DNA from 2 places in the Lentibacillus halophilus genome. Region 1 is predicted to be linked to the other one. Evidence: predicted binding sites of a transcription regulator. Region 1 holds the regulator's gene; the other holds the start of a gene.
The links. The regulator LexA, encoded in region 1, represses DNA repair genes until DNA is damaged. The targets are predictions, from matches to a motif close to CGAACATATGTTCG.

Region 1 (12,904 bases):
GGTATGTGATAAAAACGGCTGGCCAAAAACAAACGCCCCTACCCCTGTACCAACGGCAAGCAGGAGTCCACCGGGAATTAATAGCCGATAATTAAGGGGCAGAACTTTTTCCATAACAGTTGTCCCATATGCCATATACATCAACACAACGGCAGCAGAAGTCATTAATCCCCCAACAAAACCTCCACCAGGTGCGTTATGCCCAGCAAGCAGCAAATAAATCGAAAAGCCTAATAAAATAAAAGCAATTAATGATGTCGTCGTGCGTAAAATTAAATCATTCGGCTTGTACATGGAGTAAAACTCCTTTGTTCAATTATTTCTGTATAATGAATGCATGTTTATTTTAATACAAATAAAGAAAAAATCCAATGAAAGCGGATTTAGAAACCTGTAAATCCGAATAGGCCGCCTAAAAACGATGTCAAATCCGTCATCCAATCAAAAAACAAAGCAATTCCGACTAAAATCATCAAGTATCCGCCAATTTTCATGATCGTTGCACTGTGTCGTTTTATCCAACCCAATTTCCCGACGAATAGAGACAACACAAAAAATGGAATGGAAAAACCTAAAATATAACTTATCATCATGACCAGTCCTAAGTCTGGATTGGTTGCTGCTAACGAAATAACAAATGTCAAAATTGGTCCCATACACGGTGTCCATCCCAGTGAAAATGTCAAACCAATCAAAAAAGACCCCGCGAAACCAGCCGGCCGGTTTTTAAAAGTTATTTTTTTGTCTTTCATTAAAAAATCAAACCTGAGCACGCCTATAATGACAAGACCGAAAAAGACGATCACAATGGCGCCAATTTGTCGGATGACAGCACTGTTTTCTTTCAAAAATTCCGAAATGAACATCGACCCAAAACCAAGAACGAAAAAGATGATTGAAAACCCAAGCAAAAAGAACAATGTATGTAATAAACTTTTCCGGGTAAGCATTTTGTTTTCTTCTTTTATTTCATGGACACTCATCCCCGTTATATATGATAAAAATGCCGGGTATAGTGGCAAAACACAAGGTGAAATAAATGATAAAACACCTGCTCCAAACGCGATAAATATATTTATCTCCTCATTCATGGAATTCCTCCCATTAATCTCTCACATCCATTTTATCAAACGGAAATGAAAATACCATAACAAGCCTTTGACAATAATGCAACAATATAACGTCGTTGCCATTCATGTAAAATACCCCCGTTATCCAAATATAACAAGGGGTTTTCACGTAAACAGAAGGCAATATATCATTATTTTCCTTGCTGCTGATTATTCATTTGACGCATCATCTGGTTAATTTTCTTCTGCGACGGTTTTTGTCCCATTTGCATCATAAGTGTTCGAAGCATCTGTTCATTAATAGGTGGATTTTTCTTCAAATAATTCATCATATATTTTCTGGCAATAAAAAATCCGAGTGCAAGACCAGCTATTAATGCAACGATTGCAATTAAAACAACCCAAATTATGCCCATCCAAGCTTTCCTCCTTCATGTTGTTTCCCGTATAGTATAGTAAATCAGAGGCATGAATACAATACTTGTCCAATTTTGTCCATTTTTGTCAACCGGCATACCGGTGATACCCAGCCAAAATCTTCCGTATTGTTTCCAACAACAAACAAATAAGGCTGGAAAGACCGTAAAGCGGGAAACAGCAAATCTTCAGCATCATATATGATGTCACTACGAAAGTTTATACGTTTTTTTTCCATATGTAAAGAAATATAGCGTTCGTCGTTCGCATAAATGTTCAACAAATCATTGTTCTTTATGGCAACGGTATCAGATGGAAGACATTCTGTTATATGGGTTGTTAGTAAACTACATGGAAATGTTTGTGTGATATATTGGAATTGGGAAGCGAGGTCTTCCCTGTTTCGATCATGTTCATAACTTTTGATGAACCGATATAATATTTCACTTTTGTAATAAAAAAAGTGCGCAAATTCTTTTCTGATCCAGTAAATAGAGTAATGGTTCAACCGAATCCCTCCTCTTTTACTTGTCAATATACCAATTCTATTTTAAAAACGTTGTCATTTCGCGTAGCAAACTAGAACTAGTTTTGTCGATGATCATAAAAAAGTGACTCCCGTAAAATGGAAGTCACTTTTAGGGGATCAGTCGAGAAGTGCTTGAACACGTTTCACAACATTATCCACTGTAAAACCATATTTTTCAACTACTTCAGAACCTTTTGCAGATGCACCAAATTGATCGATAGCCATAATATCTCCATGATCGCCTGTATATCTTTCCCAACCAAATGGAGCAGCCATTTCGATGGCAAGCCTTTCCTTTACATCGGGAGGAAGAACACGGTTTTTATACGTATCATCCTGTTTATTGAACCTATCCCATGAAGGCATACTTATAACATTCACAGCAATATTTTTTTCCTTTAGTGCGTCTTTTGCCCTGACGGCAAGTTGAACCTCTGAACCTGAAGCGAGAAGAAGTGCATCCGGCGTGTCTTTTTCACACGCACTCACGGTGTAGGCGCCTCGTTTAACACCTTCATACGCATTTTCTTTTGTTCCCTCCAATACTGGAACACCTTGTCTCGTCAGTACAAGTGCTGTTGGTTGATCCTTTGACTCAAGTGCCAGTCTCCATGCTGCCTGAACTTCATTTCCATCGGCAGGGCGAATAAGAGAAAGACCTGGCATAGCTCTGAGTGATGGCAGTTGTTCAATCGGTTCATGTGTTGGACCGTCTTCACCCACAGCAATGGAATCATGTGTAAAGACATATGTGACCGGATTGTTCATAATAGCTGAAAGCCGTACTGCTGGTCGCATGTAGTCGCTAAATACAAAGAATGTTCCTGCATAAGGTTTTATTCCACCATGAAGTGCCATGCCATTGACTGCAGCTGCCATTGAAAATTCCCGGACACCAAACCAAATATTTTTGCCGGTGTAATTTTTATTTGAAAAGTCATTTTCGCCTTTAACAGTCGTTTTATTGGATCCAGCAAGGTCTGCACTCCCACCGAAGAGGTATGGAATAGCTTTTGAAACTTCATTGAGCACTTCTCCGGATGTGGCACGCGTCGCCTTGGCATCGTCATCTGTGCTGTAAATTGGTAGGTTTTCGTTCCAACTTTTCGGCAGTTCTCCTTTTATAGCGCTTTCCAACTCAGCACCTGCTTCAGGATATGTTTCCTTATAATTTTCAAATAAACGGTTCCAGTTTTCTTCAGCAGAAGCGCCTTTTCGGGCTGCTTTCTCTTGGAAGTCCTGATACACTTCATCAGGAACATGAAATTCATCAAATGTCCATTCATAATGCTCTTTTGTTAATTTCACTTCATCTTCACCAAGCGGGGCCCCGTGGGAATCAGCTGATGCGGATTTGTTCGGTGACCCAAAGCCAATAGTGGTTTTGACTTCAATTAACGACGGTTGCTTTGTATTTTCTTTTGCTTTTGTGATGGCTTGCCGGATCTCTTCCAAATTATTACCGTCTTCCACACGCAGAACTTGCCATCCGTACGCTTTGAATCGTTCTTCAGTATTATCGGAGAATGATCGATTCAGATCTCCATCAAGTGAAATGTCGTTGGAGTCATACAATGCAATTAGTTTGCCAAGCCCCAGATGACCGGCTAGTGATGCTGACTCATGCGATATGCCTTCCATCATGTCACCATCGCTGACAAGTGCATATGTGTGGTGATCGATAATAGGAAATTCCTGCTTGTTGTAAGTGCCCGCTAGATGTGCTTCGGCCATTGCCATTCCAACCGACATCGCCAATCCTTGTCCAAGAGGTCCGGTCGTGGATTCCACGCCATCCGTATGATGCACTTCTGGATGTCCTGGGGTTTTGGATCCCCATTGACGGAAAGATTTTAAGTCATCAATGGTTACATTATATCCGGACAGGTGCAGCAGTCCATACAATAACATGGAACCATGCCCGGCAGACAAAACAAAACGATCCCGGTTGAACCATTTGGCGTTTTGGGGATTGTGGGTCATGAAATCAGTCCACAATGTATAAGCCATTGGCGCAGCACCCATGGGAAGTCCGGGATGACCGGAACTGGCGTTTTCAACTGCGTCAATGGCCAAAGTGCGAATGGCATTAATCGATAATTGCTCGGTATATTGCGACAATATAATACCCCTCTCTATCCTTGTATTCCTATCCTTCTTAATTCTATAACGAATCCGGCTATCCAACAAGTATATAAAGGAAGTTCAGCGTTTGTTGTCTCCTTTTTGCAAATCACGAACCTTTTCAGGTGTAACATCTTGTCCTGCCGGATCTTTTACTTTCATGGATTTAAGTTGATTTTTAAATGATTTTCTCACATTTTGCAAATATTCTTCGCGTAATGTTTTTTGTTCCGACTGCTCTTTTACTGTTAAACCTTCTTCCTTGGATTTTTTGGCTAGTTTATTTATGCGGTCCAGCTTTTCTTGTGATATCATATTTAACCTCCCGGAACCGATGAAAATGAAAACAGTAATGGTACTCTATTGGTACATATTACGCTTCACGTGCATCATTATCAAGTCTTTTGATGTTCCTGATATCTCCTGTTCACAGTAGCCTTTGAAACCGGGTGTCCTAGTTGATTTAAGGTGTGGGCAATCTCCTCAAATGTCATTTGATGGTTTTCCCTTAAGCGTACAACTTCATCCATTGGAAATTGTTTACGTTCTTTACCCGGGGCCTTGTCGCGATTGGTTAAATTATTGCCCGGGTTAAAGCCGTTGTTAACAGCTTTCCTCATACCTCGTTTAATTTTTGCATTATGAATTTTACGCTGATACTCTTCCACGATACTTACTATATGCAGGACCATAGAATCGGATTCAGACAATTCCAGTCTACCATTATGTTGGATGGTATAGATATTGACGTTCATTTTATGAAGTTGGTGGAAAAGGGCAATTTTCGTGTTTCCCCTCCCTAATCTTGTTTCATCCTGTATAAGTAGACTGTCAGCCTGGCCTGAGGAAAAGTAATCGAGCATTTGAAAAATACCGTCTCTATTTATGTCGTAACCACTGGATCTTTCCTCGATAGATTCGGCAATGGTAAAATGATAACGGGCTGCAAGGTCTGTCAATTCGTCATTTTGGCGCTTCAGTGACGTTTCCTGCGCTGATTTATCTGTACTCACACGGCAATAAATGATGGCTGTCAACACAAAGTCCCCTTTTATATTACGCACTTATTATTAAAGCAACATATAAAAAACCTAATGCAAATGCAAATGCCACCAAATAAAATACATCTGTTTTCGTCATTTTTTCAAACATTTGAATCGTCCCCTTCCAAATTAAGAACTATTGTTCGCATATTTAACTCTTATTGTATAAGAACATGTGATCTTGTCAAGCTCTTTTTTCGAACTTATGTTTGCTTTTTTAAAGTCTCCGTGATAAACTTTCATTAATAAATTCTATTCACGGGGTGTTAAATAGATGACAAAACTCTCTAAACGACAAGAGGCAATTTTGGATTTTATAAAAGAACGCGTATATGAGAAAGGTTATCCGCCGTCTGTTCGGGAAATCGCCGAGGCAGTTGAACTCGCATCAAGCTCAACTGTACACGGGCATTTAGCAAGACTTGAAAGCAAAGGATATATCAGACGGGATCCCACGAAGCCAAGAGCTATTGAAGTGTTGGATTTGTCTGAAGAAAGTCAGATCCCCAGGGAAGAAGCACGATATGCACCCGTCATCGGTAAAGTAACAGCAGGTTTGCCGATTACAGCTGTAGAAAACATTGAACAATTTGTACCACTGCCTGGATCGGTATCAGGTACCGAGGAAAATTTGTTCGTCTTAATCATTGAAGGGGAAAGCATGATCGAAGCCGGAATACTTGATGGGGATATGGTTATTGTTAAACAACAGAATGCGGCGCAAAACGGGGATATAGTGGTTGCTATGACAGAAGAAGATGAGGCGACAGTTAAGCGGTTTTTTAAAGAACAAGATCACGTACGTCTGCAACCGGAAAATGCCACGATGGATCCACTCATTTATCATCATGTGACCATTTTGGGAAAAGTAGTCGGACTGTATCGCAATATTGACTGAAAAGTACTGGATAGTTTTGTTATGATGAGAGTTATATAACATGTTTATGATTGCCGATTGATTTGTACATGTCCTTTTTATTGGTAAGAATATAGCAGTTAGCATCATGAAGCATGAGAATAGAGAGGACAGATTGTATGTTTAGGACGTATATGTGGCTGACATTCAGTGTGTCCGCTTGGGGAAGCAATTTTGTTTTCGGAAAAATACTTGTGAACGACTTTTCCCCAGCGGTCTTGACATCGCTCCGATTATTATTCATCGTTCTTTTCCTTATTGTCTTCGTTTTATCAAGACAAAAACTCCAGAAAGTTTCAATCCGAGATTGGAAATGGATTCTTATGCTTGGTGTTGTCGGGGTATTTATAAATCAGCTGACTTTTTTTAAAGGGCTTGTTACGGCCGATTCCACTTCTTCAGCGTTGATCCTTGCCACAGCTCCTATATTGACCGGATTTTTGGGCCGCTTTTTTGAAAGAACCATTCACATCACGTATGCTTTTTGGTTCTTTTATTGCAATCATTGGTATTTACTTTGTAGTGAGCAAAGGAGGAGTGGTATTCCACTTTGAACCAGGTTTGATGTGGATTGTTGCCACAATGATCTCTTTTGCTATACTGATTATTATTACCCGGATATTGTCGCAGCGCATAGACCCAGTCAGTACGACGTTTTATTCCAATGTAACGGGTTTTATTGTGTCTCTTCCGGTCATATTCGTCATGGATGATCCTGTGGAATTGAACGGGAATTGGCAAAGCTGGTCCTTTTTGATTGGGACAGCCATTGTTGTTCATGGCATTGCCACGTTGGTATGGAATCAAAACATTCGTTACGCCGATGCATCCAAGGCATCCATTTTATCCAATCTCGAACCGTTTGCTGCTATGATAATGGGGGTTATTTTGCTGCAAAAGCCGATTACCGGTCCTGAAATAATCGGTTCACTGTTTATTGTAGGCGGCGTTATGTTTGCAACCCATCAGCGTCGAAAACAGAGTCGAAAAGCACCCCAGCACTGATGTTTAATTATTATCAATTAATGTATTGATATCTTTATCTTTATATTTTATTACCTCAACTACGGGAAGCTTGGTGCATCCATAAAACATACCGCCCATTTAATCTTGCATGGACGGTATGTTAAGAAGTCATATTTTGTGGGTGTTTGCTTATATAAGGTTGTCACGATACATTGTTTTGACATACCAATGTTAATACGAACTCAAATACTGCTCCCTTTCCCAAGGATGCACAGTCGTACGGAACATATCCCACTCAATTTCTTTTGCCTCCATGAAATGTCCGTAAAGATGCTCCCCAAGTGAGTCAACAATCGTCGGATCCTTCTGAAGTTCCCGTAAGGCTTCCATTAATGTCTCAGGCAAATCTTTTATGCCGTTTTGTTCACGTTCATTACGATCCATTGCATATATATTTCGATCAACAGCTGTAGGTGGGGTTAGTTTATTCTCAATGCCATCGAGTCCGCTTGCAAGCAATGCAGACATTGCCAAGTATGGATTGGCTGATGGATCAACACTTCTTACTTCAATTCGGGTACTCAATCCTCTAGAATAAGGAATGCGGACGAGCGGGCTTCGATTTGCCCCGGACCAGGCAACATAACATGGTGCTTCATACCCTGGCACCAGTCGTTTATAAGAATTAACAGTCGGATTTGTTACAGCTGTAAAATTGGTCGCGTGTTTAATCATACCGGCTGTAAATTGATAGGCAACATCACTGAGCTGCATGTCACCATTTTTATCAAAAAAACTGTTTTCTCCATTTGCGAATAAAGACATATTAACATGCATGCCGGAGCCGTTAACACCAAACAAAGGTTTCGGCATAAATGTTGCGTGTAGATTATGTTTTCTGGCTATCGTTTTTACAGCGAGCTTAAATGTCTGAATATCGTCAGCATGCTTGACGGCATCTGAATATTTGAAGTCAATTTCATGTTGGCCTGGTGCCCCTTCATGGTGAGATGCTTCAATTTCGAATCCCATTTCCTCTAATTCTAAAACAATATCGCGACGGCAGTTTTCTCCCAAATCCGTTGGAGCCAAATCAAAATAACCGCCACGGTCATTCAGTTCCATCGATGGATCGCCTTTTTCATCCAACTTAAACAAAAAGAATTCTGGTTCTGTTCCGATGTTAAAAGCATCAAAACCCAGCTCTTCCATTTTTTTGAGATTACGCTTCAAGTTATATCGTGGACAGCCTGCGAATGGGCTACCATCCGGATTATAAATGTCACAGATAAATCGAGCCACTTTCCCTTTTTCCGATGTCCATGGGAAAACCACAAATGAATCCAGGTCTGGGTGCAAGTACATATCTGATTCTTCAATTCGGACAAATCCCTCGATGGATGAGCCGTCAAACATCATTTTGTTGTCTAATGCCTTATCAAGTTGACTGAGTGGAATTTCAACATTTTTTATCGTTCCCAGCATATCTGTAAATTGAAGACGGATAAATCGGACGTTTTCTTCATCAATTCGTTTCATAATTTGTTCTCTGGTTAAGTGATCGGACATTCATGTTCCTCCTGAATATGTGTCATTGGTTTATCTTGATAGAGTTATTCCTATATCAATATAATAAAGTAGAGTATCAAATGTTTCCACTGTTGTCAAATGGCGTTGTACCTTCGACAGCAATAAAAAAAGAGCCCTATACAAGCTCTTTTTCAACGGTTTGATTAGTTTAATCATCAAGTGTTGTGACGGCAGCCGTCAATGCCAGTTTTACATGAGCATAGGTCAGCCCACCCTGTATGAAAGCCATATATGGTTGTCGAATCGGGCCATCTGCTGTCAGTTCAATGCTAGCGCCTTGAATAAATGTACCGGCAGCCATAATGACCTCATCGTCATACCCAGGCATTGCAGCTGGATAAGGTGTTACAAAAGCATTGACCGGTGAGTTTTGTTGGATGGCTTGACAAAAAGCAATCATTTGTTCAGAAGAGTGGAACGTTACCGACTGTATTAAATCTGTGCGCTCAGCTTGATAATCCGGTGATGTATGGAATCCGGCCAATTCCAGAAATCGCGCTGTCAAGATGGCACCCTTCAAGGCTTCTCCAACAATCATAGGCGCCATAAATAAGCCTTGAAACATCTCCTGCAACGTATGCAACGTCGCACCTGTTTCTTTCCCGAGACCCGGGGCAGTAAGTCTATTGGCGCATTGCTGCACGAGGTCTCCCCTCCCGGCAATATATCCTCCGGCACGTACAATACCGCCACCCGGATTTTTAATAAGCGAACCTGCGATGATATCAGCATTTGCGTGCAACGGTTCTTGCTCTTCAACAAATTCCCCGTAACAGTTGTCAACAAAGACTGTTACATTGGTATTAATCGATTTAACATAAGCAACTATCTCCGCTATCTCATTAATGGTGAAGGAAGGTCTGTCATCATATCCTTTTGAGCGTTGAATGGCGACAATGCCTGTATTCTCTGATAATTTGCGTTTAATTTCCGGAAAATCGACCGAACCATTATCCATCAGATCAACCTGGTCATAGGCAATATGGAAATCAGCCAGAGAACCGGCTGCCTGTCCGTTGGTGCCAATGACCGATTCAAGTGTGTCATATGGTTTTCCAGTAATATAGAGCAATTCATCACCAGGTCTGAGCAATCCGAACAATGTTGTCGATATAGCGTGTGTGCCGGAGACAATCTGCGGCCTGACAAGGGCATCTTCTCCCCCGAAAATCTCCGCATATACGGCTTCGAGTGTTTCACGTCCAATGTCATCATACCCATAACCGGTTGTTGATTGGAAATGGGTATCACTGACATGGTTGTTAATGAAAGCATCCAAGACACGTTTCTGATTGCGTTCAACGATTGTGGATACATTGTCATGAACTTGTGCGCAGTCTTTTTCGGCTTGTGTCATTAAGTCGTCTGTCATTGGTTTTGAAACTCCTTCAGTACCCCGTTGAGTGGATGGTCAGGCCGGATATACCCTTGTATCGCATACATGTTTTTGCTGTCATCAAACGATTGTCTCGTAATAATGGTTTCTCGCTCCAAACGATGCATCCATTTTCCTTCTGCCGGATCCAGGTTCACCGAAAACCAGCGCCATTCCGATTGTAAGATCTCCTCGATTTTTTTTAGCAGCATGTGAATATCTGACGATTCGTAAGCACTCATCACGATGTTCGGATGATACACTGGTATAAAATCTTCTGTCAGCAAATCGTTTTTGTTGTAAACAGTCAATATCGGTAAATGATCCGCTTTTAATTCATTCAGCATGGATTGCACGGTTTCCTGCTGCCTTTGCAAATCCGGGCTTGCTGCGTCAGCCACGTGAAGAATAAAATCAGCTTCCGATACTTCCTCCAGTGTGGAGCGGAAAGAGGCTATCAGAGATGTTGGCAAATCTTGAATAAACCCAACTGTATCGGTGATAAGCGACTGAAAACCGGAAGGAAGCTGAATCTGCCGTGTCAGTGGATCAAGTGTGGCAAACAAGTAATTTTCAGAAGTTGAATCGCTTTTGGTAAGTTGGTTAAAAAGAGTGGACTTGCCTGCGTTTGTATAACCTACAAGGGCTATCTGAAAAACGTCATTGCTTTTTCGTCGCTCCCGGTATTGCCCCCGTTGGCGATCGGCTATTTTTAATTGCCGTTTAATATCGTCAATTCGTCTCCTGATATGCCGTTGATCGGTTTCTAATTTTGTTTCACCGGGACCGCGCGTTCCAATGCCGGCTCCAAGACGCGACATCTCTTCCCCTTTCCCGCGCAGTCTTGGCAATGTATATTCAAGCTGGGCAAGCTCTACTTGCAGTTTGCCTTCTTTGGTACGTGCCCGTTTAGCAAATATATCCAATATGAGTTGACTTCGATCAATGATCTGAAAACCGGATTGATCCGTTAAGTTCCGCAGCTGAGACGGTGATAATTCGTCATTGGAAATGATGACATCTATATTCAACTGTTCGGCGATTTCCTTTATCTCTGCAAGTTTTCCCTCACCGATATAGTATGCAGGGTGAATCTTTTGACGTTTTTGCGTAATCGTTTCTTCGACAGATCCATCAGCTGTATGGCATAGAGACACAAGTTCTGCAAGCGAGGATTCGAATCGTTCTTTACGGTCGTGCGGCAATTCTACCGCGATAATCAATACTCGTTCCATCATCGGTTTATCACATCCAGTACAGAATTCCTCAATCATCATAGCAAAGTTTGCGATGTACAACAATGTCAAGCTTGGATCTCAAGGGTCAAATCAGCCCCGGTTAAATAGATCAGATCATTTGCCGAAAAAGCCTCTTGATTTAACAATCGTACGGCATGATATCGAATGGATTGCTCAATCACATTGCGAATATAGCGCGCATTGGAAAAATTAACAGATGTTTCCCGCTTTTTTTTATATAAATGCGTTCGCAATTTCCATTCAGCTTCTCTGGTCAGTTCATATTCCCGTTCCTGCACCATTTGTTTGGCGATATTCATAAGCTGGTCGATATCGTAGTCATCAAAGTCGAGAATAAATGGAAACCTTGATTTTAATCCGGGGTTAAGCGTCAGAAAACGATCCATTTCATTCGGATATCCGGCCAATATAAGCACAAAATCGTTATGACGGTCTTCCATATGCTTCACAAGGGTATCAATAGCTTCTTTTCCAAAGTCCTTTTCGCCTCCGCGTGCCAATGAATATGCTTCATCAACAAATAAAATGCCTCCCATAGCCTTTTGAATGACTGACCGCGTCTTTTGTGCGGTCTGCCCGATATATTCACCGACCAAATCGGCACGTTCCGCTTCAATGAAATGCCCTTTGGAAAGCAAATTCATACTATGATACATTTCCGCCAGTTTTCGTGCTACCGTTGTTTTGCCTGTTCCAGGATTACCTTTAAATAACATATGAAGGACTTGATTAGAACCGGGGAGACCCATTTCGTTTCGTTTTCTGTTAACGACAATGGTTGCATATACTTCTTTAATGGTTTCTTTCAGTTCGTTCATTCCGATGAACGACGAAAACGCCGAATCAATATGAGAAAACGGATTATTTGTTGATAGCTGCCTATCACCGTTTTGTTCAAGCGGTGCACTCTGTTTATCCTGCAAAATAATATTGATTTGCCCGTTTTTGTTTCGCTTTTTTTGCGTTTCCACGTCATCACCCCTTCGTCACGATAGTATACGCGACAGGAATGGAAGACGTGACAGGTGCCTATTTCTTCATATCTGTAAGCAAAAAAAGGACGCATGAAAGCGCCCGTTTGGTATGTTATTCTTTTTCAATGGACACATTTTTAACAGGGGCAAATGTGGAAATGGCGTGTTTGAAAATGAGTTGCTGTTTTCCATCTGTTTCGATAAGTACAGTAAAATTATCAAATGCTTTCAGTACACCACGCAGTTGAAATCCATTCGTCAAAAAAAGCGTTACTGAAATATGTTCTTTTCTTAATTTATTCAAATATTGATCTTGAACATTTACTGATTGCGCCATGATTTTTCCTCCTCTTTCTATCTGTACATAACTATTTCTATATACTTTATAACATTCCTGCTAAATCATTTGAAATTTTTGCAACGGTTGCTTCCATTGTCGACGGTGTAATGGTGTACCAGTGAACGTTCAGTTTGTTTTTAAACCACGTATATTGCCTTTTTGCATAGCGTCTGGAATTGCGCTTCAATAACCGTATGCTTTCTTCAAGAGTCTGTTCGTCTTTAAAATAGGGAACAAATTCTTTATAGCCGATTGCACGCATAGCTTGCGAATCGCCATATCCATGATCATACAACCGGCG
Region 2 (12,904 bases), 670 kb from region 1:
TTGAGTCCGAGTTGTTCTTGTTTTAGACGGGCAAACCGGCGCATGTGCGGTGCCAGCTCGTCCTGAATGATATCCAGCTGTTGGTGATACATAGGTTTCGTGACTTGCTGCGGGTGCAGCAGCATGTCCGTGACCGAATCAAAGTAACGTAGACGTGCCATGGTCACCTGTTTGGTAACTTCCGTGGCATACGTTGCGGCATAGGTGTTTTTGTAGTGATTCAATGTTTTAAAAAACGTGTCATATGCCTGCCGCCGAATCGTTGTATCCGGTGATCCTTCATAACGGTCCTCAAACAGGGATTCGGACATGGGCCATTGGTCGCCGTTACTGTCCGTGATCGGTTCAAACGACATATCCGAGGCTTTGCTGCGTTCATAGATCATATAGGGGGCGTTATGTATCTCCTCAAGTGCTGCGACTGTTTCTTCTATTTCTGGTGCCAGGGTGAACGGTTTTTTCTCCAGTATGTCCTTAAGGCTTTTTCGGTACGTTTCCAATTCCGGTTCTTCTGATAGAAAATAATCAATCGCGTCCTGGGAAAGCGCCAGCAGTTCGTTTTCGACAAATGCCAGCTTTGCCCCGACAGCAGCCATGACCGATGCCGTTTTGGCCGAATCGGCTTGGTTTTGGGGGTCCGATCCATCGGCGCTTGCTTTCAGACTGGCGTAGGTGGAAACGCGGATGAGCCGTTTTTCGAAATGGTCTTTTGCTTTTAGTCCGTTTAATAACTGCTGAGCACTGGTTGTCAGTCTTCCTTTATATTGGGTGACATCACTGACGTTGGCCTGAAGGGCGTTCAATTCTTTTTCCCATGCTTCTCTCGTTGCAAATAGGTCGGTTAAATCCCATGTTTCTTCTTCCGGTACTTCCGAGCGGACGTTCCGATTGGCAGTCATTACCTTACTCCTCCCCTGATATGATTGGTTTTCATATCCAATTATAAACGATACAAGATGGAAATAATATGATTTCCCCCACCGTTTCGCCAAAAAAAAATACAGCTGTGTGCATAGCTGTATCAGTGGAAAGAAAATATAGGTTTAACGTACAATGGAAATAGATGGGTGATCATAGAGCAGGATGATCACATTCATCGCATAAGTTGCCATAGCAGTCGGCTTTCTCATGCATGGTATGGCCGCAATGATGGCACTTCTTCTCCGGCAGGTTACGGAAAAACTCAACAATGTTATACATATGGCATCCCCCTTTGATTTGTTATTTATATTGTAATATAACAGTATGCTAAAAGTCAATACTGTGTTACAACAAAAATTAAAAATCGAGGTGATTACAGGTGAAGCTGACCGTTATTGGTTTCTGGGGGGCTTACCCGGCTCAGGATAGTGCGACGTCTGCTTATTTATTGGAAAAAGATGGTTTTAATCTGTTGGTGGATGCCGGCAGTGGTTCGTTGTCCAAACTGCAAAAACAGATACATGTGATGGATTTGGATGCGGTTATCCTTTCACATTATCACAGCGATCACGCGGCGGATATTGGTGTTCTGCAGCATGCTTGGCTCGTGCAGTCTTATTTGACAGGACAGAAGGGTGTGCTGCCGATATATGGACACACGGACGATAACGACCATTTTCGTCAATTATCTCATAAATTTACGGAAGGTGTTTCTTATGATCCGGATACTGAATTGGTGATCGGACCGTTTTCGATCACTTTTCTGAAGACTATTCATCCGGTTCCGTGTTACGGGATGCGCATTACGGATGGCGACACGACGATTGTTTATACAGCAGATACAGCGTTTATGGATACATGGATGAATTTTGCCAAAGACGCTGATCTTCTTATAACGGATTGTAATTTTTATGCGGATCAAAACGGATCGGTTGCAGGCCATATGACAAGTGAAGAAGGGGCCTCCATTGCAGAAGGGGCGCATGTCGGTGAATTGCTGCTTAGCCATCTGCCGCACTATCGTAATACGCATGATCTAATTGATGAGGCCGGCGTGTATTTTTCCGGAGACATTTATTTGGCGCGGGAAGGACTGACTTGGGAAAAAAATAATAACTTTTGAATGGTATAACCATTTCGGTTACACTGATAGATATGGAATATTTAAGTCAAGGGGGCGTTGCTATGAAATTTATTGATAATCAGGGTATCACCGACCCAATGGTTAACTTGGCGATCGAGGAATACATTTTACAACATTTCGGGGAAGAGGATACATATCTGCTGTTCTATATTAACCGGCCTTCGATTATTGTTGGGCGGAACCAGAACAGTGTGGAAGAAATTAATACGGACTATGTGGAGGAAAATGATATTAAGGTTGTCCGGCGTCTTTCCGGTGGCGGTGCGGTTTACCATGATGAACAGAATCTTAACTTTAGTTTTATTACACAGGATGATGGGGAAAGCTTTCAGGACTTTGCCAAATTCACTCAGCCTGTCGTTGATGTCTTGAATAAATTGGGTGTGCCTGCCGACATGAAGGGCCGTAACGACCTTGCTGTTGAAGGACGGAAAATTTCCGGGAATGCGATGTTTTCAACCAAAGGGCGTATGTTCAGCCATGGAACACTGATGTTTGACTCCGCTATTGAAAATGTTGTGGAATCTTTGAATGTTAATAAAGAAAAAATCGAATCAAAAGGTATCAAATCCATTCGCAGTCGCGTTGCCAACATTTCCGAGTATCTCGATGAAAAAATATCGATCGAATCGTTTAAAGAATTGATTTTGAAATATGTTTTTGATGTGGACGATGTGAACGATGTCCCTCGTTATGAATTGACTGAAGCGGATTGGGAGGAGATCCACAACATTTCCGAAAACCGCTATCAGAGATGGGAATGGAACTTTGGGCGATCACCGAAGTTCAACGTACAGGCGTCACATAAGTTTGACGGAGGCCTTGTTGATGTGCGGCTTGATGTAAAGAATGGCATCATCGAAAATTGTAAAATCTATGGAGACTTTTTCGGACTGGGTGAAATCAGCGAACTGGAGGACAAGCTTACCGGTGTCCGTCATGAGCGTAAGGCTATTGACGAAGCACTTGCCGACGTTGATGTTTCCTACTATCTCGGTAAAATTTCGAGAGATGAGTTCGTTGGTTTGCTTTATTGAATGGAAACAGACGTTCATGTGACATCTATTTCCGAACGCATCATCTATTTGGATCAACTCTGTCCAGCCGACGCTGAATGGTATTGGTCCTTTTTTTATGAAAATCGAATTTCCTCTATCATTTTTGCAAAAAATCTGGTAAATTATAGTCATGCCTCTTTCTTTTCATGCCAATGAAAGGATGAAAATTAAATGATCAATAATATGTATTCATCGACATATGAAGTTACTCCGCTTACGATGGCCATTGTGGCGGCCCCCGAAAACCATACAAAGCCATCAGCCATGGTGTTGGAAGAGGAGGGAACATGGATAGTGGAAAACACCCCAAGCAAGATTATGGAAAATGCGTGCAAATTTTTTGGTTCGAGTCTCAAAGGTCGTCAAGAAGGTACACGCAGTATTTGCGGCATTACCCATAAGGCCCCGATCTCCATTGCTCCATCATGCGGTATGTATTTCTTTCCCACCGCATCACCATCCAGCCACAAGTGTTCATGGATCGCCCATTCCCATATTGAACAGGTGAATAGAGGTCCATACCGGCAAACAGAAATCATTTTTAAAAACGGCAAAACCATTTTGCTGGACGTATCTTTCGGCTCTATCCTTAATCAGGTGCAGCGCACGGCTCAATACAGGTACATGTTGGATAATCGCATTAAGTATGCGCAGCGGGATCATGTTGATGTGGTGGCTGAACCTTATCCATAAGTTCCTGCATAATTGATTTTACTCGCTTGCGAATAACCGGATTAAAGTAATTTCGTTTTTCCTCTCGTCCGCTGCAAACGAATAAGTAGGATGAGAAAGAATGGCTCTTGTTCAACGCAACAACCTGTACGTTTCTGTCCCGCATCATTTTCCGTAAATCATTGCGTTCATTGATGGCTTTAGTGTTCATGGCTTCCAATAGGTTAAGATAAGGCTCCTTTATTTTGAATGTCCCGGCCTGAATATGCTGGATATCCTGCTGTATGACAGTGATTGCCATGGAAAGAAATAAGAACCGTGAAGCAAGGTGTAATTCGTCATCGGTCAGATAGCGCATAGAATCTCCTCCGTAAACGAACATTTGTTCCATTTCATTATATGATAAACAATCAAAAAAATACACTAAAATGAAAAGAAAGAGGCAAAAAAATTATATTCTGCTAGGCAGATGTAGACGTTTATTTTAAAATGATGATAGAAATACTAATTGTGAATCGATGCATGGAATGGGTGAGGGGACAATGATGTTATGTACTTGCTAAACGTCAGCCTGATGGATTGGAGGCTGTGGCTGGAGCAGGGAAAGATGGATGAATATATCCTGGAATTACTGAATGAATATGAAAGCCTTGGTCCACTGCCGGGAATCCTTTTACCATTTATAGAAGCATTTTTGCCTTTCTTGCCGCTCGTAGTGTTTGTGTTTGCCAATGCAGCGGCGTACGGTCTTTGGAAAGGGTTCATATTATCATGGTTGGGAGCGTGTGTTGGATCCATTCTCGTATTCCTGGTCATTCGTCGACTAGGAGATAAGCGCATGTTCAAAGCCATTCGTCGAAACAAACAAGTGCACCGGGTGACCAACTGGGTGGAACGGCATGGCTTCGGCCCCTTGTTTCTGCTGATGTGTTTTCCGTTTTCACCGTCGTCAGTTATCAATGTGGTGTCAGGGTTATCCAGAATAAGCACACATCAATTTATTCTTGCGGTCCTGATGGGCAAATCAGTTATGATTTTTTCCATTGCGTATGTAGGATCCAGCATATTGGAATTCGCCAAAAATCCGGTAAAAACCATTGTCGTTGGAATATGTATTCTATTGTTCTGGGTGTTTGGGAAATATATGGAACGTCGGTTAAATCGGAGAGCCACAGAAAAAGAATTTTCGGAAAAACATCAGGTTAAAAAGTAAACGACCGGGGTATGCTGTTAAAAGCAGAATCACTTGCTTTTTCTGCAAAACGAAACCCTGGAGGAACATGCTATGAAGAAAAAAAGTATACGTAAATATTTTACCATCATTTTATTGGCTGTTGTTCTGGCTTTCGTTTTCCGGTCACAGCTGTTTGCCAGCTACATTGTAAATGGTGAATCGATGGAGCCAACCCTTTATGACGGCAATCTGTTGATGGTCAACAAAGTCGTTTACGATCTTACGGATGTGGATCGATTTGATATTATTGTATTCCATGCCAATGACACGGACGATTATGTTAAACGGGTCATTGGTTTGCCGGGTGATGACATTGTTTACAAGAATGATAAATTGTTTATTAATGGTGAATATATGAAAGAACCGTTTTTAAAATCGTTCAAGAAAGCCAGCGCCATCAGGCCTTATACCGGTGATTTCACATTGAAAGAAGCAACCGGAAAGACAACGGTGCCGGAAGGGAAATTGTTTGTTATGGGCGACAATCGCAAAGATAGCCTGGACAGCCGCAAAATCGGTTTTATACCGATTGACACCGTTGTTGGCAAAGTGGACATTACGTATTGGCCTTTTTCCGATCTTCAGTTGGGTTTCGGCTGACCAGACTCTGAAGGGGCCCAGAGCATACATATATTGATAAGTGTCATCAAACCTGTTCTCTGCTAAAATGAGAACAGGTTTGATTTTTTCATTAAGGGAGCGGGAGAGATGGGACTCCGATTCTTACTGGGAAGAGCCGGAACCGGCAAAAGTGGAAAGATTTTGGATGAAATCAAAGAAGCGTTGACTGCTGATCCACAAGGGGCGCCTATCTATTATATGGTGCCTGATCAAATGACGTTTCAACAGGAATATGCTCTGTTTCAAGATGAGAAAATAGAGGGAAGTACCCGTGCCCATGTCGTTAGCTTTTCACGACTGGCCTATCGCGTGCTTCAGGAAACCGGCGGCGGGACAAGACAATTTATCAGCTCGGTCGGTACACAAATGATGCTCAGGAAAATTATTGAAGAAAAGGAAACCGAATGGACCATTTTTCAGAAAACGCTCGAAAAACAAGGTTTTCTTGAGCAACTGGAAGCCATGATTACTGAGTTCAAACGGTATCGAATCACCCCTGATATGCTTTATATGCAAGTTGAACAAATGAAACAATTTGTCCATAAGAAGCCAGGTGAAATGACACTGGCCAGTAAATTGAATGATTTGGCGTATATGTATGAAAAATTGAATATGGCTCTGCAAGGTCAATACGTCGACAGCGAGGACCAACTGCAGATGCTTGCCGATCAAATAAAAGATGCCCCGATGTTGGAAGGCGCAACCATCTACATGGACGGATTTCACCAGCTGTCACCGAAAGAACAACTCGTCGTGAAAGCTTTACTGAAAAAATGCCGGTCAGTGACAGTGGCATTAACAACGGATATTCCGGGTGTAGAACGTCCCTCTGAGCTTGACTTATTCTATCAGACGAAGGAAACATACCATGTGCTTCAAACAATCGCACAGGCGAACGGAATTTCAACTTATGAGCCGGACGTACTGGGGACCGAAGTTGACAGATTTTACACCCGGCCCTATTTCGCTCATTTGGAGCGATATTTTGATGTGCGGCCGGCACCAGTTTATGAAGGCGAAGCGCCCGTTCAGATTGCCGAAGCGGTTCATCCGCGAGCTGAAGTGGAAGGTGTTGCTCAGGAGATTCTTCGTCTCGTCAGAGAGGAACATTATCGTTTCCGGGATATAGCTGTATTTATGCGTCAGACCGAGGTCTATCATGACTTAATTGAAACAATTTTCAGTGATCACGATATCCCGGTATTTATTGATGAAAAACGTACGATGCTGAATCACTCAATGATTGAGCTGATTCGTTCGGTTCTGGAGGTCGTTGACGGTAACTGGCGTTATGATGCGGTGTTCCGCGTGCTGAAAACCGGCTTCATTCCGCCTGCTCATTCGACATACCCATTGAATGATGATGCGATTGACGAATTGGAAAATTACGTCCTTGAATATGGCATTCGATCACGTGAGCGTTGGCTCGGGGAGGATGAATGGATTTTCCAGCGTTTCCGCGGTTTTGATCGCTCTACTCAGACGGATGCGGAAATAGAGACGCAAAAGCGAATTAACGCCTATCGCAGCCAGGTTGTGCAGGCATTGCAGCAGTTTGACCGGGAGATCCGTCAAGCAAAAACCGTACGTGAACGATGTGAGGCTATATATCTGTTTTTGGAACGGGTGAACGTACCTGGACGACTGGAACAGATGCGGGAGATGTATGACTCAGAAGGTGATCTGGAAAAGGGACGGGAACAAGAACAAGTGTGGAATGCGGTCACTCAGCTGTTTGATGAAATAGTTGAAATGGCCGGCGATGAAACGATGACGCTCAAAACGTTTCGCTCGGCTGTTGAAGCCGGATTCGAATCACTCACGTTTGCCCACGTCCCACCCAGCATCGATCATGTTATCGTCGGAACCATTGACCGTTCGCGCATTAGTGGTGTCAAGTGCTCCTTGCTGCTTGGGGTGAATGACGGCACATGGCCGATGAAGCCGGAAGAAGATGGCGTGATCAATGAACAGGAACGTCATCTTCTTTCTGAGCATGGCATTGAGCTGGCTGAAAGCGGGAGTCGCCAACTTCTTGATGATTGGTTTTATATGTATGCGGCTTTTACGTCCGCCAGTGATTACTTATGGGTCAGTTATCCGTTAAGTGATGAAGAAGGCAAATCAAAAATGCCATCCCAACTGATTAATCGACTGGAAGAACTATTTCCGGCATGCGCAGACCATATGCTGCTGCAGGATCCGGATGAATTGCTTGATGCTGAACGATTCATTACGACACCAATCAAAACACGAGCCGCACTGACGGCACAACTAGCGCGCAACCGTAAAGGGTACCCCATGAAGGATGTATGGTGGCATGTGCTGAACTGGTATATACAACATGAACCGAAAGACAGCACCACTTACAACATATTGCAAAGCTTGCATTATCAAAACCAGCCTGTCCACTTGTCGCGGGATACAGCGCATCATCTTTATCCAAAACAGGTGCGAGCAAGTGTATCGAGACTGGAATCTTATTACCGCTGTTCGTATCAACACTTTGCAAATTATAGCCTGAATCTGCAGGAGAGAAAAACGTATAAATTGGATGCTCCGGATATTGGCCAACTTTTCCATGAAGCACTAAAAAAAATTACCGAATGGATTCAGAACGAGGGAAAAGAATTTGCCCAAATCACGAAAACGGACAGTGCCGGCTATGCTCATCAGGCTGTCGAGAAACTGGCCCCCGCGTTGCAACATCAAATTTTGCATAGTTCCAACCGATATAAATACATTCAAGAGAAACTCCAGGAAGTCATTACCCGGGCAACGTACATGTTGAGTGAGCAAGCCCGGCAGAGTGAGTTTACTCCAGTGGGTCTTGAACTTGGCTTTGGGGACAGGCAGACACTTGAACCGGTTACTCTCGCATTACCAAACGGCTTTGAGCTGATGCTGCGCGGGCGTATTGACCGGGTTGATAAAGCAGAAAATGACCATGGCTTATTTTTACGAATTATTGATTATAAATCAAGTGATCAGAGCTTGAACTTACTCGAAGTCTATTACGGGCTGGCCCTGCAAATGTTGACGTATCTGGATGTGGTTCTGTCCCAGTCGGAGCAATGGCTCGGCACCAAAGCAAACCCAGCCGGCGTGCTTTATTTTCACGTGCACAATCCGATGTTGTCCATCAGTAAACAAATGACCGATGCTGATATTGAAAGGGAATTATTTAAAAAGTATAAAATGCAAGGATTGCTGTTGTCCGATGAAGAGGTTGTTAAACTGATGGATACATCCGTCGAATCCGGAAAAAGTCACATTGTTCCGGCCGGCGTTAAAAAGAACGGAGGGTTTTACAGCGATTCCAGAATAACGGACCAAGAATCGTTCTCCGCGCTGCAGCAACATGTTCACCAGCTTATGATTCAAGCCGGTGTAGATATTACTTCAGGCGGCGTTGATTTAAACCCGTATCAGCATAAGGGGCGGATTCCGTGCACGTATTGCCCGTTTTTATCGGTCTGCCAATTCGATCCGTCGCTCGAGGAGAACAATTACCGAAAGCTGACGGATATGAATGATGAAGATATTTTTGAACAAATCCGCCACAAGCAGAGGGAGGAATAACGTTGAGCACTTGGACAAAAAAACAAGAAGAAGCTATTTATACAGATGGCAGCGATGTCCTTGTTGCCGCTGCGGCAGGTTCGGGAAAAACCGCCGTATTGGTGGAGCGGATTATCCAAAAGCTTATTCGCCAGGAGAATCCCGTCGATATCGATTCGCTCCTTGTTGTCACCTTTACGAACGCGGCAGCACAAGAAATGAAAAGCCGGGTTGGACAGGCACTTGAAGCGAACCTGGCAGAAAACCCGACCTCTAACCACCTGAAAAAGCAATTGTCAATGCTGCAGCGTGCGTCGATATCAACGTTCCATTCCTTTTGCCTTGATATTGTACGGCGACATGCCTATTTGCTTGATTTGGATCCTGCTTTCCGGATAGCCGATAATATGGAGGCGGATTTGATCAAGCAGGACGTTATTGATGACTTGTTTGAAGAATGGTATGGGAAAGAAGGCGAAGAACAGGCGATGTTTTTTGCTGCTGCCGACCGTTTTTCCAGTGACCGCAGTGATGCTGATATGGAGGAACTTATATTAAAATTATATACATTTGCCATGCAGAATCCTTGGCCGGAATCCTGGCTTGATTGCCTTGCGGATGTGTACAAAGTACCGGATGATTGGCAGGAGGATGATTTGGATTGGTTGGATATTATTAAAAATGAGGTCCGCAACGAGCTGGACGCTATGGAACACGAAATGCAGCTGGCGATGAACGTAACGAGAGAAAGCGATGGTCCATATCACTACGCTGATGCCGTGGAATCCGATTTTTCCAATTTACAGGAAGCACGTAGATGCCTCCATTCGTGGGATTCGCTCCAATCGTTTATGGTTGCCAGCTCGTTCAGCCGACTATCCGGAAAAAAAGTAGACTGTAACGAATCCAAAAAAGAAAACGTGAAAAAATTGCGTGACCGCTATAAAAAACGCTGGAATGACATGAAAGAAAAATGGTTCAGCCGCAACCTGTCTAATCATATTTCTGATATGCAGGAACTGGCACCGGTTATCAGCCATTTGGCTGAACTTGTCAAACAATTCCGAACACGTTTCACCGAACAGAAGCGGGAACGGGCGGTAGTTGACTTTTCTGATCTAGAACATTATTGTATGCAGCTTTTGATGGATCCAACTTCACAGCCCGGATACGTCCAACCGTCAAATGTAGCGTGGAATTTGCATGAGCAATTTACCGAGCTGCTTGTGGATGAATATCAGGATACCAATCTTGTTCAGGAAACGATTCTGTCGCTTATCAGTGATCAACAGGGCTCCGGCAACATGTTTATGGTTGGTGATGTGAAACAAAGTATCTATCGCTTCCGTCATGCGGAACCGTCGTTGTTTATCAAAAAGTATAAACGTTTCGCGGATGCAGCCAGCCTAGCTGGACGTATTGATTTGTCCAGCAACTTCCGAAGTCGGGAAGACGTGCTTAACGGGGTAAATTTTGTGTTCCGGCAAATTCTTGATGAGCATGTTGGCGAAATCGACTACAATCGGGATTCGGAATTAATGTACGGCAATGACAGGTATGATGCCCTTCCGCTTGCTGATCCCGAGCCGGAGCTGCTCATCATTGATCGGGAAGCACCGGACGAACAGGAGGATGTATCGCTGGAACAGGAAGACTACCAGGATTTAGAAAAGGCTCAGTTGGAAGCGAGAGCTTATGCGGAAAAGATCAAAAGATGGATCGGAACAAATGGAAACACACCGTTGCAAGTGTATGATAAAACAATGGATGCACAACGCGACTTGCAATACCGGGATACCGTTATTTTATTACGTTCGATGACATGGGCACCAACCATTATGGATGAATTGAAAAAACAAGGCATCCCTGTTTATGCTGATTTGTCGACTGGTTATTTTGATGCGATCGAGGTAAAGGTGATGTTAAACGTTTTGAAAATCATCGATAACCCAAGACAGGATATTCCGCTTGCTTCAGTGTTGAAATCACCGATTGTCGGAATGAATGAAGAAGATCTTGGTCAGATTCGCCTGGCGGATAGGGACGGGGCGTATTATGACGCGCTAAGAGCTTTCCGGCGTCAACATACGAACGAAACAGCCGTCAAAGCTGGCCGCTTTCTGGATAGTCTTGCTCGATATCGTCTTGCATCACGCCAAGGTGCGCTGTCCGAATTGATTTGGCAAGTTTACAGAGAAACCGGTTATTATGATTTTGTCGGTGGCATGCCGGGCGGACGCCAGCGGCAAGCGAATTTACGAGCTCTGTATGATCGGGCACGCAGCTATGAAACAACGTCATTTCGTGGCTTGTTCCGATTTTTGCGATTCATTGAACGAATGGAGGAGCGCGGAGACGATTTAGGCGCAGCACGCGCACTCAGTGAACAGGAAGATGTCGTTCGAATTATGACTATCCATAAAAGCAAAGGGTTGGAATTTCCGGCTGTCATTCTTGGCGCGATGGATAAACAGTTTAACTTGCAGGATTTAAATAACCGTTATTTGTTGCATAAGGACCTCGGTATGGCGAGCAAATTTATCGACCCGATCAAGCGGATTATATATCCGACACTGTATTATCATGCGATAAAACAGGAAAAACTCCGTGAGATGTTGGCTGAAGAAATGCGCGTTCTGTATGTTGCCATGACCCGCGCAAAAGAGAAATTGCTGATGGTTGGCAATGTTGCCTCTTTTGCCAAAAAACAGGAGAATTGGGAGCAGATGATGGTCCATAAAGAATGGATGTTACCGGCCCATTATCGTGTGCAATCAAGATCCTATCTGGATTGGGTTGGGCCTGCGCTGATCCGTCATAAGATGAATGATTCCCTTCGATCGATCGATTTGCCTGATAGCGTTATGGAAGCCATACGTCTGGATCCTTCCGAATGGAAGACAATGGTGGTACATGGCAGTACTTATACCAATCTTGGAGAGGCTTCTGAATCAGCGGAAATACATCTCCAGGAAAAACTGATTAACTGGGAGCCATTGGAACTGGAGGAGAATGCCTATACCAAAGCAGTCGCCAACCGTCTGTCGTATCAATATCCATACCAGCAAGCTGCTAAATCCCGTTCCAAACAGACCGTTACTGAGCTGAAACGTCAGCATGAGCAGAAGGATGAATACAGTGGTGATCAATTTATCGCCCCGTTTCAGCCCCCTATTATTAAACGGCCAGCATTTATGCAGGAAAAAAAAGAACTAACTGCTACCGAACGAGGAACGGCCATGCATACTGTCATGCAGCATATTCCATTGGAAAAACCAATTTCGTCGGCTGAGATTGCCGAATGGGTGGAATCATTGGTGGAAAAGGAATTTCTTACTCGGCAGGAAGCGAATGTGATCGATATGGGCGCGGTAGAACAATTTTTCATGACAACGATTGGTCAAACAATCATGAACGCCGATAAGGTCCATCGCGAAGTTCCATTCAACTTGTCGCTGCCTGCAAGCAACGTCTATGCTGACTGGAGTAGTTATACAGACGAGCACGTTCTTGTTCAGGGTGTAATTGACTGTGTCATACCTATGGACGGTGGCTGGGCGATACTTGATTACAAGACGGATACCATTACTGAAAATGTAACCGAAACCGTAAAGGACGACTTGCGCAACCGGTATAATGTACAAATGAACCTTTATAAAGAAGCCTTGGAACGCATTTGGAAAAAACCAGTAA

Region 2: ACZ5Q7_RS08230 (YhjD family protein) is a predicted target of LexA. The motif match lies at 4,171-4,184, and genes of this name have one in related genera.

The regions. Positions count from the first base shown of each region.
Region 1 is NZ_AP043750.1:2,345,458-2,358,361, forward strand. Features, by position in the region: gene ACZ5Q7_RS11610 (Na(+)/H(+) antiporter subunit B) at 1-294, opposite strand, end outside; gene ACZ5Q7_RS11615 (cytochrome c biogenesis CcdA family protein) at 384-1,091, opposite strand; gene ACZ5Q7_RS11620 (YneF family protein) at 1,262-1,486, opposite strand; gene sirA (sporulation inhibitor of replication protein SirA) at 1,531-1,995, opposite strand; gene tkt (transketolase) at 2,134-4,137, opposite strand; gene ACZ5Q7_RS11635 (DUF896 domain-containing protein) at 4,222-4,455, opposite strand; gene ACZ5Q7_RS11640 (YneB family resolvase-like protein) at 4,536-5,177, opposite strand; gene lexA (transcriptional repressor LexA) at 5,458-6,081, shown strand; gene ACZ5Q7_RS11650 (DMT family transporter) at 6,234-6,653, shown strand; gene ACZ5Q7_RS11655 (DMT family transporter) at 6,637-7,104, shown strand; gene glnA (type I glutamate--ammonia ligase) at 7,297-8,634, opposite strand; gene ACZ5Q7_RS11665 (methionine gamma-lyase family protein) at 8,804-10,027, opposite strand; gene hflX (GTPase HflX) at 10,024-11,268, opposite strand; gene spoVK (stage V sporulation protein K) at 11,334-12,260, opposite strand; gene hfq (RNA chaperone Hfq) at 12,376-12,600, opposite strand; gene miaA (tRNA (adenosine(37)-N6)-dimethylallyltransferase MiaA) at 12,647-12,904, opposite strand, start outside.
Region 2 is NZ_AP043750.1:1,676,819-1,689,722, forward strand. Features, by position in the region: gene pepF (oligoendopeptidase F) at 1-899, opposite strand, end outside; gene yhfH (protein YhfH) at 1,072-1,200, opposite strand; gene ACZ5Q7_RS08215 (MBL fold metallo-hydrolase) at 1,301-2,044, shown strand; gene ACZ5Q7_RS08220 (lipoate--protein ligase) at 2,107-3,102, shown strand; gene ACZ5Q7_RS08225 (competence protein ComK) at 3,295-3,816, shown strand; gene ACZ5Q7_RS08230 (YhjD family protein) at 3,764-4,153, opposite strand; gene ACZ5Q7_RS08235 (TVP38/TMEM64 family protein) at 4,346-5,008, shown strand; gene lepB (signal peptidase I) at 5,081-5,629, shown strand; gene addB (helicase-exonuclease AddAB subunit AddB) at 5,738-9,232, shown strand; gene addA (helicase-exonuclease AddAB subunit AddA) at 9,235-12,904, shown strand, end outside.